5 linked regions of the Sulfolobus islandicus Y.N.15.51 genome follow. The main gene of each other region encodes a partner of the protein of the gene in region 3 in a complex. Links are inferred from orthologs where the notes say so. Each region holds a gene or a part of one and is shown on either strand. Other genes may lie near its edges.

The links.
Region 1: YN1551_RS06950 (region 3) and rpl18a share a complex: the UniProt entries of both Methanocaldococcus jannaschii proteins name them as parts of the 50S ribosomal subunit. The link is inferred for Sulfolobus islandicus Y.N.15.51 from one-to-one orthologs.
Region 2: YN1551_RS06950 (region 3) and YN1551_RS05090 share a complex: the UniProt entries of both Methanocaldococcus jannaschii proteins name them as parts of the 50S ribosomal subunit. The link is inferred for Sulfolobus islandicus Y.N.15.51 from one-to-one orthologs.
Region 4: YN1551_RS06950 (region 3) and YN1551_RS04535 share a complex: the UniProt entries of both Methanocaldococcus jannaschii proteins name them as parts of the 50S ribosomal subunit. The link is inferred for Sulfolobus islandicus Y.N.15.51 from one-to-one orthologs.
Region 5: YN1551_RS06950 (region 3) and rpl7ae share a complex: the UniProt entries of both Methanocaldococcus jannaschii proteins name them as parts of the 50S ribosomal subunit. The link is inferred for Sulfolobus islandicus Y.N.15.51 from one-to-one orthologs.

Annotation. Positions count from the first base shown.
Region 1 is NC_012623.1:939,898-942,697, forward strand. What follows is about bases 17-2,790. They hold rpl18a (50S ribosomal protein L18Ae), read right to left. Parts: upstream 1,647-2,790; coding sequence 1,386-1,646; downstream 17-1,385. Other genes in these bases: ftsY (signal recognition particle-docking protein FtsY), read right to left, coding at 17-831; pfdA (prefoldin subunit alpha), read right to left, coding at 936-1,379; YN1551_RS05125 (translation initiation factor IF-6), read right to left, coding at 1,648-2,319; YN1551_RS05130 (50S ribosomal protein L31e), read right to left, coding at 2,316-2,582; YN1551_RS05135 (50S ribosomal protein L39e), read right to left, coding at 2,586-2,741. In the rest of the region: more of ftsY, read right to left, coding at 1-16; more of YN1551_RS05140, read right to left, coding at 2,791-2,800.
Region 2 is NC_012623.1:936,724-939,746, reverse strand. Bases 21-3,017 are described here. They hold YN1551_RS05090 (50S ribosomal protein L1), read left to right. Parts: upstream 21-1,189; coding sequence 1,190-1,846; downstream 1,847-3,017. Other genes in these bases: rpl12p (50S ribosomal protein P1), read left to right, coding at 2,906-3,017; YN1551_RS05085 (50S ribosomal protein L10), read left to right, coding at 1,843-2,859; YN1551_RS05095 (50S ribosomal protein L11), read left to right, coding at 676-1,188; YN1551_RS05100 (transcription elongation factor Spt5), read left to right, coding at 212-670; YN1551_RS05105 (protein translocase SEC61 complex subunit gamma), read left to right, coding at 21-207. Also shown: more of YN1551_RS05105, read left to right, coding at 19-20; more of rpl12p, read left to right, coding at 3,018-3,023. UniProt on the Methanocaldococcus jannaschii protein: Probably involved in E site tRNA release. Binds directly to 23S rRNA. Protein L1 is also a translational repressor protein, it controls the translation of its operon by binding to its mRNA.
Region 3 is NC_012623.1:1,246,445-1,249,321, forward strand. Bases 6-2,856 are described here. They hold YN1551_RS06950 (50S ribosomal protein L3), read right to left. Parts: upstream 2,034-2,856; coding sequence 978-2,033; downstream 6-977. Other genes in these bases: YN1551_RS06940 (50S ribosomal protein L23), read right to left, coding at 6-166; rpl4p (50S ribosomal protein L4), read right to left, coding at 168-971; YN1551_RS06955 (putative RNA uridine N3 methyltransferase), read right to left, coding at 2,084-2,833; ileS (isoleucine--tRNA ligase), read right to left, coding at 2,830-2,856. In the rest of the region: more of YN1551_RS06940, read right to left, coding at 1-5; more of ileS, read right to left, coding at 2,857-2,877. UniProt on the Methanocaldococcus jannaschii protein: One of the primary rRNA binding proteins, it binds directly near the 3'-end of the 23S rRNA, where it nucleates assembly of the 50S subunit.
Region 4 is NC_012623.1:840,310-842,987, forward strand. The notes cover bases 9-2,660. They hold YN1551_RS04535 (50S ribosomal protein L24e), read right to left. Parts: upstream 1,602-2,660; coding sequence 1,416-1,601; downstream 9-1,415. Other genes in these bases: infB (translation initiation factor IF-2), read left to right, coding at 9-1,007; ndk (nucleoside-diphosphate kinase), read right to left, coding at 996-1,412; YN1551_RS04540 (30S ribosomal protein S28e), read left to right, coding at 1,671-1,922; upp (uracil phosphoribosyltransferase), read left to right, coding at 1,932-2,582; gatB (Asp-tRNA(Asn)/Glu-tRNA(Gln) amidotransferase subunit GatB), read left to right, coding at 2,589-2,660. Outside these bases: more of infB, read left to right, coding at 1-8; more of gatB, read left to right, coding at 2,661-2,678. UniProt on the Methanocaldococcus jannaschii protein: Binds to the 23S rRNA.
Region 5 is NC_012623.1:688,725-691,514, forward strand. The notes cover bases 27-2,790. They hold rpl7ae (50S ribosomal protein L7Ae), read right to left. Parts: upstream 1,719-2,790; coding sequence 1,335-1,718; downstream 27-1,334. Other genes in these bases: lysS (lysine--tRNA ligase), read right to left, coding at 27-1,075; YN1551_RS03675 (glutamate--tRNA ligase), read right to left, coding at 2,110-2,790. Outside these bases: more of lysS, read right to left, coding at 1-26. UniProt on the Methanocaldococcus jannaschii protein: Multifunctional RNA-binding protein that recognizes the K-turn motif in ribosomal RNA, the RNA component of RNase P, box H/ACA, box C/D and box C'/D' sRNAs.

The sequences.
Region 1 (2,800 bases), 310 kb from region 3 along the record:
ATCAACTTTAGTCAATATTACTAGATCGAATCCAACATTATTTTCAAAATATTTAGCTTGTTCCAATGCGTCGTTTCCACCTAGAGAGTCTAAAACTAATATTTTCAGATTTGGTCTGGTGATATTAACAACTCTCTTTAGTTCATTTACTAAATCAGTATCTGTGTGCATTCTTCCTGCAGTATCAATTAATACAACATCTATTCCTCTGCTTTTAGCTGCCCTTATTGTGTCATAAGCAACTGAGGCAGGGTCTCCTCCATATTTGCCTTTGATTAAAGGTATCTCCAAGTTTCTTGCATGGATTTCCAATTGTTCTTGTGCTGCAGCTCTAAACGTATCTGAAGCTGAGATAATACACGATAAACCATTTTTTTTAAGTATATATGCAAACTTAGCAATAGTTGTAGTTTTACCTACTCCATTTATTCCGAAAAATATTATTATATAAGGTTTCGTTGATTTCTTTATTTCTTCTAATACATTCATTGGTTTATTTTTTGTTATTATTTCGGTGATGGATTTTTTTAAAGAATCTTTTACTATTCTTTCAAGATCTTCACTTCGCCTTACCTTTTTACCGATTATGTTTTCTTTCAGATCTTCAAGAATTTTCTCGGCAACTTCAAAAGAAACATCACTTTCAAGTAGCTGATATCTTAATTCCTCTATGAAATCCTCAATATCTTTCTCTTTGATTTCTTTGTATCTGAAAACATCAAAAATACTTCCGCCACTCTTCTTCTCCTCTTCTTTACTTTCTTCCTTTACTTCACTGGTTGTTGATTGATTCGTTACGTTATTACTAGTTTGCTGTTGATTACTACCAATACTCTGCGTAGGTATATTTTGTTCGATCTTTTCTGTTTCTTCTTGCTCTCCCTTTAATTTATCTACAAAATTAGAAAAAGCTTTCTTTATTTTATCAAAACAATTTATTCACCTTGTTGTCTCCTAGCGGCAGCTTGCTGTATTTGATTTAGTATGTCAACTATCTGATTGTATGTACTAGCAGCTTTTTGAAGTTCATTATTTAGATTTTGTGCTGCTTTACTTATCTCATCTTTTCTTTTATCAAGAATTTTTATAGCTGAATCTAGATCTACTTCCGCGTAGTAAGATAAACCTAAATGGACAGTTACCTTATCCCCTACTACACCCCCTACTTTGGCTAAAAGATATCCTTTCCTATCTATGAAGACTAACATTTCTTTATTTCCACTCTTTATCGTCTCTATGGCTTGTTTTGCAGAATCTATTGAATTTATTGACTCTAGTAATTCTAATTGAGTTCTCTGTAATGAATCTATGTACCTTTTTAAGTAATCTGCTTGCGCTATTAAATCGTCTAACGTTATACCTCCTTGTCCTTGACTCATGTCTCATCACATTATAATTTTATCAATCTTTGCTAATTCTCTTATCCTTCTATCTGGAATTTCTTCTTCTTTTATTTCACTTATTTGCTCTATCTTTATGTTATATCGTTTTATCTTATTTTTACTACCAAAATACGAATAAATATACTCAATTGCTTGTTTTTCATTCAGTGCTCTAACTATTTTTACAAATTTTCTCTTCTCTGGATAGTGGGACTCTCCAAATAGGGCAGATCCTTTGACAAGGTAAAACTTTATTTCACTCATCTCATTCACCTAATGCTTTTTGAATTCTTAAAATCTCTGGACCCGTAGTTGACGCACCTACTAACGTTCCTTTATCGTTTGCGACTAGTCCACTTCTAATGAAGACGCTTCCAAAATTTACCGTGCCTATATCTATCTTTACGCTGAATAATTTTTCCAGTTCTTTTAGTTCTTTCTCACTTGTATCTACATGTACTAATCCGCCTTTATTTGTTACAACTCCTACAGAACCTACGGTTATCATTTGGGCTATTTTTCCTCTTCTTATCTCTTCAACGCCTAAGGTCTCTTTTATTATCTTTTCTTCAATATCATTAAATTCAGGATAAATTAATGCTGCCTTATTATTTGTGAGTATTGTGTTTCCCAACGCGGTTACTTTTGAATTAAGAACCTCAACTCTGCAGTCCCTAAGATTCTCCTTCAGAAATCTGAACTCATCATCAATTGTGGATTTAGGTAAAAGAATGCCGTTATCATTACCACTTATAAAAATACCTAAAAGAAAACTTCTGGATATCTCCGCTTCTATTAACTCAGTTCCTAATATTTGAACAATATTTTCTTTTGTTTCACTATCTAATCCTCTAGGTACTACTGTATATTTATTATTAGTATAAATATAGACCCCTATATTATCTGTTCCAAAAATTGATAACCTTTGCAGATTCATCTACTTTTAATAGCAAGTCTTACAAGATATATTTTTTCTCCTACCTTACTAACTACTACTCTAACTTTACTAACTACCTTATCATTTCCGTTTTTAGATATTGACTTAGCTAACAGTGGATCTATTACTACCTTATCCGCGTTAAAGTGCCTTGCCACAATTTTTCTTACGAATTTCACTGCCCTCTTACTTCTTCCAGTCCTTTTTCCAGTTTTTATTTTTCTCAGATTAATTACCATTTCAAAATTATCCTTCTCTTTCATTTTTTACACCTTTAGATCATTTCTCCTCCAATTCCTTCTAAAGGGATTATACCTAACTCTTCCACGGGTCTTTAACACTATCCATATTGGTATTGGAGAGTTTGCTTTTAATGCTTTGGCTAATCTAAATTTCTTAGCTACTGGTTTATTTCTACTCATTTCCATCCTCTCTCTCTTATTTGTATTTTGAAATCGCGTCTGTTCTGTTCTGAAATCTG
Region 2 (3,023 bases), 310 kb from region 3 along the record:
AACCAATTATAAATTACTGTGAGTTCAAATAAGCTAATTAGCTGGTTCAGAAGGCTTAGGGAGGACTGGAATAGAATAATTACAGTAGCTAGGAAACCGGATAGGAACTTTTTCTCACTTAACCTTAAAGTTACTTTATTAGTATTAGTCGTAGTAGGTGTATTAGCTTACATAATTCAACTTGCATTGACATTAATTGGGGTGTAATTTTGTGGAAAAACCGAATATGAGAAATTATTATGCTGTAAAAGTTGTTGGAGGGCAAGAAATAAATGTAGCTTTAATGTTAGAAGAGAGAATAAAAACTAATAATATTAAAGGAATATATGCAATAATTGTTCCACCCAATTTGAAAGGATATGTAGTTCTGGAGGCAGAGGGTTTGCATATAGTTAAACCATTAATTGCTGGGATAAGGAATGCAAGAGGACTTGCACAAGGTTTACTACCTAGAGATGAGGTACTAAAAATTGTATCTAAGAAAACCATAGGTCCAACCGTAAAACCTGGGGATGTAGTAGAAGTAATTTCTGGTCCCTTTAGGGGTACTCAGGCTCAAGTGGTAAGAGTTGAGGAAGCTAAAGGAGAGGTAGTGTTAAATATTTTAGAATCAGCATTTCCATTACAAGTCACAGTTCCTTTAGATCAAATTAAGGTGTCTAAAAGGTGAAGTAAATGCCCACAAAGTCTATAAAAATAATGGTAGAAGGAGGTAATGTTAAGCCAGGTCCACCATTAGCACCAACACTTTCGCAGTTAGGACTAAATGTCGGGGAGGTTGTCAAGAAATTAAATGAGGCTACAAGTAGTTTTAAAGGCATGTCAGTTCCAGTAACAATAGAAGTTGATAGTAATACTAAGAAATACGAAATAAAAGTTGGAATACCTACTACTACTGCATTGCTATTAAAAGAAGCTGGAGCTAGCGAACCATCTGGAGACCCTGCACACAAAAAGATAGGTAATTTATCATTGGAACAAGTAATTAAAATCGTGATTATGAAAAAGCCGGGGTTAACTACGAAATCATTAAAGGCTGCAGTTAAGAGTATGCTAGGTACAGCTAAATCTATTGGAGTAACTGTGGAAAATAAAGACCCTAAAGAACTAGTAAAAGAAGTGGAAGAAGGTAAATATGATGATTTATTAGCAAAATATGAGAATGAATGGAATGAGGTGAAAGAGTAAAATGCCAATCGTTGATAGAAGTAATATTGAAGATTCCCTTAAGCTGGCATTATCTCCCGAAAACAACCCCAAGAGAAATTTTGTCCAGAGCGTAGAGATAATAGTTACATTTAAAGAAGTTGATATGAAAAAGGGGGACCTGAAGCTAAGAGAAATAGTGGTATTACCTAAGCCTCCAGAAAAGTCAAAGAAAGTTTTAGTAGTCCCAACTATTCAGCAGTTAGAGTACGCAAAGAAAGCTGAACCTAATACAATTTTAACCAAAGAAGAATTACAAAGACTACAAGGAAATAAGAGGGCAATTAAAAAATTAGCTCGTCAAAATGATTGGTTTCTAATAGCTCCAGATTCGATGGCTTTGGTAGGTAGAATATTAGGCCCAGCTTTAGGTCCCAGAGGAAAATTCCCAACACCATTACCGAATACTGCAGATATATCAGAGTATATACTGAGATTTAAAAGATCAACTTTAGTTAAGACTAAAGATCAACCCCAAACACAAGCATTCATAGGCACTGAGAACCAACAAATTGCAGATTTAGCTGAAAATGCACTGGCAGTACTAAACGTAATAGAATCTAAAGGATACGCCCAAAAGATAAGGAATATATATGTAAAAACTACTATGGGTAAGGTAGTAAAAGTAGAGTTAAGGTGAAAAGATTGGCTCTAGCCTTGAAGCAGAAAAAAGTTGCCAGTTGGAAGCTTGAAGAAGTTAAGGAATTAACTGAGCTTATTAAAAATAGTAATACTATACTAATTGGAAGCCTCGAAGGTTTCCCAGCAGACAAATTACACGAAATTAGGAAGAAATTAAGAGGAAAAGCTATAATAAAGGTAACTAAGAACACTTTATTCAAGATAGCTGCTAAAAATGCTGGTATAAGTACAGAAAAACTTGAGCAATATTTAACTGGTCCAAACGTCTTCATATTTACTAAAGATAACCCATTCCTAACTAACATGTTCTTCGAAAATTATAAACTGAGAAGGTACGCCATGCCAGGGGATAAGGCTGAAGAGGAGGTTATAATTCCTGCGGGAGATACTGGAATGCCTGCTGGACCAATATTAAGTGTGTTTGGAAAGTTAAAGGTACAAACGAAGGTACAAGATGGTAAGGTACACGTAGTAAAAGATACCGTAGTAGCAAAACCTGGTGATGTAATTCCGACAGAAGCTTTACCAATTTTACAGAAACTTGGAATAATGCCAGTGTACGTCAAATTAAAAATAAAAGTAGCATATCATGAGGGTTTAGTAATTCCTGCAGAAAATCTAAAACTTAATTTAGAAGGTTATAGGAGTAATATAGCTGAAGCTTATAGGAACGCATTTACTCTTGCAGTAGAGATAGCATATCCAGTTCCTGATGTATTAAAGTTTACAATAAACAAGATATTTAAGAATGCGATTACGTTAGCATCTGAGATAGGATACCTTACACCAGAATCAGCCCAAGCAGTAATATCTAAAGCTGTTGCTAAAGCATATGCATTGGCTACAGCTATAAGTGGAAAAGTAGATTTAGGAGTAAAATTACCTTCAGCACAACAGACCCAAACCCAACAATCAACAGCTGAAGAGAAGAAAGAAGAAAAGAAAGAAGAAGAAAAGAAAGGACCAAGCGAAGAAGAAATTGGAAGTGGACTTGCATCCTTATTTGGATGATAAAAATTTATATAACCTAAGACAAAAATGTGGAGTGTGAATAACAATGGAGTACATATATGCGAGTCTCCTATTACACTCAGCCAAGAAGGAAATAAATGAAGATACACTAAAGAATATACTAACTGCAGCTGGAATAAGCGTAGATGAGGTAAGATTAAAAG
Region 3 (2,877 bases):
GAGGTGTTATAACTACGTTAACTTTTACCACCTTAACACTAAATAATCTCTCAACAGATTTCTTAATGTCATCCCTTGTATCACTCTTATCTACTATTAATGTAAGTGTATTATAGGACTCAATAAGTTTTAATGCTTTCTCTGTAGCTAAAGCCATTTGAATCATTCTAACTCACCAACCTCTTACTCAATCGCTCATCTAAAATCTTTATGCTAGTTTCAGTATAAATAGTAAGCCTGCCTGAATGTGCACCTGGAGCCAGATGAATAACGCTTACATCTTTAGCGTTAACTACGTCAACTCCAGCTATGTTTCGTGCTGCCTTAACTATTGGAGAATTACTGTCGTGTACTATTATTAGTGGGCCTATTGATTCCTTATATTTTCTACCCCTCATTTTGCCCTTTCCAGCCCTTATCCTAATCCTCTCTTTTACTCTCTTTACATCATCATAAACACCTATCTTCTCTAAAAATTCTTCAACCTCGCTTGCAGTTTTTAAACTAACAATATCATCAGTTACTACTATAGGAAAACTTACTGAATCTTTAAATACATGTCCCCTAGCCTTAACGAAAACTTTGTCTGCTGTAGCGCTTAACGCACTAATTACTGCCAATTGTTTCTCCTTATCGTTCACCTCTTCTACAAGCTTTTTGTCTACCGAAGGCGGAAATGTTAACCTACCACCTACGGTATTAGGTGCTAAGGCAGCTTCTCCAGAGTTTTTAACTCTAGGAACTCTGGCCATACCTAGATTTATTCCAAAACTCTCAGCTGATGTTCTTTTGCCTGCCATAGGATCTCTGCCTTTTGGTTGCAGAGAATGTGTAAACTCTGCTAAAAATACTCTTCTTATTATATCTTTTCTTACCGGAAACGAAAAAATGAAAGGTAACTCTACCTCTTTTACCTTATTTCCATCTTTATCTAAAATCACAGAGTTTTTCTTAACTAGTTCTAAATACATTTACTTTCACCCTTGCTTACTTAAAAGGTTAACATAAGTTATCTTAGGAGCGTTTTCAAAAACATAAGAAGGTCTAACAGCCTCTCTTAAGAATATCGGCCTTTTCTTTGAACCTAATATAGAACCTTCCAACAAAATATACGTGTTCCTAACTATTCCGTACCTTACAAAACCACCTGCGGGATTTATCTCCTTAGGATCATCACCAATTTTTATAATTCTCTTATTATATTCTGTTCTTCTGTGAAAACCTAACTGACCTGGCTGAGGTGTATAGCTAGGTGTCCCTAAAGACGGACCTCTAGTACCTATTTTCCTACTTCCTTTTCTATGCTTATGCCATCTAGGTAATTCTACTACACTGTACCTTTTTATTACACCAGCGAAACCTTTGCCCTTAGTAACTCCTACTACATCTATTAGTTGACCCTCCTTGAAAACGTCTTTAATTGAAATTTCTTTTCCTAAAACGTTTAGTGCATAATCTAGTTGTGCTTTCTTTTCTCCTCCACCTATCTGGATCTCTACTAAATCTGGCACTTTTTTACCTAATGATGGTATCTTCCTAGGTTGTGTAGCTACCAAGAGCCTAAAATAGACTATTCTATCCAGGTTAGATTTGATAAGATCTAACTTACTACCAAACTTTTCCTCAAACTTCTTTTTACTTTCATCATTTTTCAAAAAGGATGAAAGAGAATGAATTCTTCTCGTAATATCTAAGAACTGTAAAGAAGAGGGAGACCAATATTCTGTTATTACGTTTGGTTCGCCTTTACCATCCACTGCATAAGCTCTCAAAGCCAACGGTATAATTGGAGGTACTTCTAGAACTGTAACTGGCATATATATCTCTTTACCATTAGTAGGAGAGTTAGGCCAATCATCAATCATAAAAACATGTGACATGCCAACCTTATATCCCACAAAGCCCAACAATTTTGGATTCGGCGAATTTATTTGTGGCCATGTTCTAGGTGTTGGTAATAACTCAGATGATCTTTTCCTAGGTCTAAGACCAGCTGATCCACGTCTAGGTGAGGCTAACTTTCGATGACCCATTCTTAATCCCCGCTAATTGCTATTTCACCTATCACTCAAGCATTATAAATCTAACTTAACAGAAGGTTTAGAATAGACAGAGAATAAGCCAATGCCTCTTCCGCCCTTATATCTAAAACTCCTTGTTTAATAACAAAGTTATATGACTTATCCAAATATTGTTTACCTAACCTTTGTAATAGATTTCCAGCTGGTGGTCCAATAAGCAAAGTAAGGCCATATTTACTGTACAAGTTGGCCAACTCTTCCTTTGCTTTTAAGGGATTTTTTCCATTCCTACTTGCAATTATAAGATTATCAAAGTTGAGTATCTTGTTAAAGTCTACAAACTCGTTTTTAACTCCGCTATAATAGAAACCACTATAATCGATATAACCAACTTTTAGGGAGTCAGTAATCAGAATGGACTTTGATGATGAATTTATTCTCTTTTTTAAACCGAAATCACCCTTAAAGCCTAATCTTATCTCGCCTTCAACAACTTGTTTAAAAATAAGGTGATATGGTATTGCCAAGGGACTCATTAAACCAACTTTCTTTAAATTACGACTTATAGGAACATATTTTTTAAGATACGGAGGTAAAAGAGCATATTTTGTAACATCTTTAATTATTTTTTCTAATTTAGTAGAATTTACGGAATCTGTTATCCAGTAAATTTTATTGACTCTAAATGTATTTGTGACTCTAAGTATAAATGAAAGTTTTAACGTAATTTCAAGAAGAGAATTTTCAATATCAAATATAGACAAAAAAAGAACAACATTTAAGGGCTTATAGCGTGGAAAAGGAAACATCATGTAGACTTCTTTATCCCTATTATATAAGATTCTCCTTCTATATC
Region 4 (2,678 bases), 410 kb from region 3 along the record:
AAAATGATACTATAATATTAGGAGGTATTAACGGCATTATTATAACTAAAGTTAGGGGAATATTTGTACCTAGACCATTACAAGATATGAAATTAAGCAAATATGATTTAACGCCGATAGATGAAGTATATGCGGCAGCTGGAGTGAAGATATCTGCACCTAATTTAGAGGAAGCCTTAGCTGGATCGCCACTTTATGTGATAGAAGACGAGTCTAAAGTTGAGCAATATAAACAGCAGATAGAAGAGGAAATTAAGGAAGTTAGACTCTACAGTGATATTAATGGAATAGTACTCAAGGCGGATAGTTTAGGAACATTAGAGGCCTTAATTAGCGCTTTACAGCGTGAAGGGATACCAATAAGGCTAGCAGATATAGGACCAATTTCGAAAAGAGACGTTATAGAAGCGAGTATAGTAGCTCAAAGATCAAAGGAATATGGAATTATCGCTGCTTTTAGAGTAAAATTGTTACAAGGAATTGATACTAGTGGAGTAAAAATATTATATAACGAAATAATTTATCAATTAATTGAAGATATCAAGAAGCATATAAATGAAATAAGAGAAGCAGAGAAAAGGCGTACATTTGACACTTTGATATTACCAGGTAAAATAAAGATCTTACCGGGTTATGTATTTAGACGTAGTGATCCAGTAGTAGTAGGTATTGAAGTGATAGGAGGTGTCATAAGACCCAAGTATCCTTTAATTAAGGAAGATGGAAGGAGAGTTGGTGAGGTACTACAAATCCAAGATAATAAGAAGAGTCTCGAAAGGGCTACTAAAGGAATGGAAGTTGCAATATCAATTAAAGGCAATGTAATGATAGGAAGACATATAAATGAGGGAGACATTTTATACACAGACGTGCCTAAAGAAGACCTTGAGATATTGACCAATAAGTATCCAAGTTCTATTACAGATGATATGAGGGAAGTAATAAAAGAAATAATAAGAATAAAGAGAAAAGAAGATCCTTTATATGGATTAGGATTACAGATCTGATTTATCGAAAAATAACGACATCTCCCGCTGAGCTTTTTCGATAGAATCAGACGCATGAATGACGTTTTCTGACTTAGATAACGCGTAATCCCCTCTTATAGTGCCAGGAGGAGCTTCTTTAGGATCCGTATTACCAATCATTCGCCTTATCACTTGTACTACATCATCACCTTCTATCACCATACATACTACTGGACCGGAGGTCACATAATTTACAAGTTCTTCAAAGAAACTTTTTCCTTTGTGCTCATCATATAATTTTTCAGCTATGTCCCTTGACATTTTCACCATTTTAAGAGATACAATTTTTAATCCTCTTTTCTCAAATCTACTAATTATTTCCCCTATTAATCCTCTCTTAACTCCATCCGGCTTTATCATTACAAATGTCCTTTGCATAACCATTTTTCATCGAACCTTCATGTATCTAGTAGTCCATTTATACTTCTTTGGATCTCTATGATACTTTAACATTGATTTCCTACACTTACTTGAACAAAACCATAAGATTGTACCATCATTCCTTACATACATTAATCCAGTTCCTGGAGGTATTTCGTGACCACAGAAACTACATTGCCTAGTAGTAGGCATTTAAACCACAAATAAACAATATGGGTGAAGTATTTAAGTGAATTGTTCATAGTAATAGCTGGTGGAAAAATGAGTGAAAAAACCCAGCAATCACAAAGTTCATCTATAATAGAAGAATTTGGATTTCCCGCGGAAGTTATCCAAATTTTAGATAGGACTGGTGTAACTGGAGAAGTTACCCAAGTAAGAGTAAGGGTATTAGAGGGTAGGGATAAAGGGAGAATACTTACCAGAAACGTAAAGGGACCAGTAAGAGTAGGTGATATTCTAATATTAAGAGAGACAGAGAGGGAAGCTAGAAAAATAACAACTAAGAGGTAACAAAAACTAATGCCATTATACGTAATCGATAAACCTTTAACATTACATATATTAACGCAACTTAGAGATAAAAATACCGATCAAATTAACTTTAGGAAAAATCTGGTAAGATTAGGGAGAATACTGGGGTACGAAATAGCAAATACATTAGATTACGAAATAGTTGAAGTTGAAACGCCATTAGGTGCTAGAACTAAAGGGATAGATATAACAGACCTAAACAACATAGTCATTATAAACATATTAAGAGCCGCAGTACCCTTAGTTGAGGGTTTACTTAAGGCATTTCCTAAAGCGAGACAAGGTGTGATAGGGGCAAGTAGAGTAGAAGTCGATGGGAAAGAAGTACCAAAAGATATGGACGTTTACATATACTACAAAAAAATACCAAATATAAGAGCTAAAGTTGATAACGTAATAATTGCAGATCCCATGATTGCAACAGCAAGTACTATGTTAAAAGTACTTGAAGAAGTTGTGAGAGCCAATCCTAAAAGAATATATATTGTGTCAATAATTTCTTCAGAATATGGAGCCAACAAAATTCTCTCTAAATATCCATTTATTTACCTTTTCACAGTTACAATTGACCCTGAACTTAATAATAAAGGCTATATTTTGCCTGGTCTCGGAGACGCTGGAGATAGAGCATTTGGGTGATGAGATGTGGATGATGATGTAAAAATAGGATTGGAAGTTCATGTTCACATAACCGCGTTGAAAACTAAACTGTTCTGTTCATGTCCATCGGATTAT
Region 5 (2,790 bases), 560 kb from region 3 along the record:
CGAATAATTTCTCTATCATTAGACCTCTAACATACTGGTTTCCTCTAGGAATTAGATTATATTTTTTCATTAGCTCCTTAAGTTCATCATCACTCATATTTTCAACGTTCTTGCCTAAAATTTCAGATAAAGAATCATACATACTGATTCTCTTGAAGGGAGCTTCAAAGTCTATTTCATATTTTCCATATGCTACCTTAGTACTATTTGTAACCCTTTTGATCACACTTTTAAGTAGATCTTCAGTTAAATTCATTATATCATTGTAGTCAGCGTATGCCCAATAGAGCTCTAAGAGAGTAAACTCAGGGTTATGAGTTACATCAATATCTTCGTTTCTAAAGACCTTTCCTATTTCGAAAACTTTGTTAAATCCGCCTATTATATACCTTTTTAAGTACAATTCTAATGCTATTCTTAAGTACCAATCTTCGTTTAAGTAATTTACATGTGTTTTAAACGGTTTTGCTAATGCCCCACCATATACTGGTTGAACAATAGGCGTTTCAACTTCAATAAAGCCTTTAGAATAGAGAAACTCTCTAATTTCTCTTATGATCATATATCTTATTTCCATAGCCTTCCTAGCACTATCATTATAGAGGAAATCCACATATCTATGCGCATATCTAAATTCTGGGGAAAGTTTAGACCAATCTGGAGGTTCTATAAGGGCTTTCGATAATAATTGGTAATCCTTTACGAGTAGGCTTAATTCTCCCTTCATGGTATAAAATAAATCACCTCTTACACCTATTATATCCCCTCTACCAACGTATGTGAAGAATCTGTCATATTTCTCTTTAAGCTCATCAACCCTCATATATATTTGTAATTTCTCACCTTCATCAAATATATCTACAAATGATGCTTTTCCATGCCTTCTGATATTAGCTACACGCCCTGCTGTAGATATATTAAACATAAATGGCTCATGGGATTTGTTACCTTGTGATGATGCAAGAAGCTTAATATCTTTGATTAAATGTGTTATTTCGTATTTATGAGGATATGGCTCAATGCCATTTTTTCTTAATTCTTCAACGATTTTTATTCTCCTTTCGTCCCAGTTCATCAACAATTAGATAACTTGACAAAAATTAAAGTCTGTCTTCTTTTTCGTTTAGATGTATGGGCCCGGCGGGACTCGAACCCGCGACCACTGGGTCTCTCCTCTCCAGATACACTTCATCCCCATAAAGGGTCTTTAGACCCAATGTCTAGCATTAATATCTGGAGCCCAGCACTCTACCTGGCTAAGCTACGGGCCCATAACTAATTATTAGATAGGACTAAAAACAAAATAAGTTTACTGGTAAAAAATATTGTTGGATTTAACTTGAAGTTTTACCTTTAATTTCGTTTACTCTCTTAACTATTTCGTCAACTAAATCCTTAGCCTCGCCAGGCTCTAAGATAGCAGCAGATGCTGTAGCCACTTGCAACCCACAAGCTTCACCTAAAGCTTTTTTAGAGGAAACGTACACATAAGGTATCTTTTTCTCATCGCATAGCAATGGTAAGTGTGCAACTATTTCCTCTGGTTGTACATCTTCAGCAATAACTACTAATTTAGCTTGTCCCCTTTCTACTGCTTTTGTTGTCTCATTTGTACCTTTCTTTATTTTTCCACTTTCCTTAGCTTTTCTTACTGCCTCCAATACCTTATCTGCTAGATCTTGCGGTACTTCAAACTTAACATAACTAGCTTTTGACATCGCGTTCATCCTCCTCTAGTTTCGTCACGCAACTCTTTAAAAGTATTAGCAAAAAATAAAGTTTACTATAGAATAAAGCAAAAGCTTAGCCCTTTTAGGTGGAGATAGGTGTCATCCAGGTTTTGGAGTCTATAAATATAAATTTCTATATTTATATTGAGAGTTTTTGTTCTATGTTCCGATAGTGTCGTCATTTGTATATAATTTCATTAATTGAGGCTAATCTCTGGGTCGAGAAGATACTAAGATAAAGTTATTATATGCCTTATTTTAATATAGAAATATAAATAGCTTAATGATGACACTATCTATGTTCCTCTCATGTGCCACTTAAATGATAGGTATAACGTTAAATCGATAATAAAAATCTCCTTGGATTACATGGAGGAGATTAATCGTGTGAAAAGATTACAGAGACCATATTACCGTCTTTCTTGTCCACTCTTACAAATCCAAATCTATAAAATTGCACAATTTCATCTATCTCCAAATCCTTTACAATTCTTTCTGCATAACCATTTATTATTTTTATATCATCTCTTTCCGCTTTTTCTACTATTACTGGAACTTTTTCGTCCGATTTTACCCATTGAACTATTCTTGCATTGACTTTCTTAGCCTCATCTAACGTCTTACTGTGAAAAACAAGCTTACGATTACGCTTATCAACTCTGACATTACACAACTCCATTAACCTCAATACGCTACCATCCTCTGCATCGATAGATTCTATCAAAATTTTATCACCAGAATTAACAATGATAGTTCTATCCACTTCCTCTTGTTTAGAAGGAATTAAGGGTATCTTAGCTTTCAACGTTTGAGGTAGCTCAATGGCAAACTCTTCCCCATCTTTTATGAACATTATTCTTTTAGCTACTGGATCTAATTTTTTCCTATTAATCGCAGCAATGTTTTCGAAACTTATAGTAGCATCAGTTACCTTTACTCCAACATCAATTATCACATCTTTAATAGTATCTGGTAAGATTCCCCTTCTTCTGAGTCCAGCCAAAGTTGGTAGCCTAGGATCATCCCTATTGGCACCCTTCTCTAGCATTCCTCTTATTTT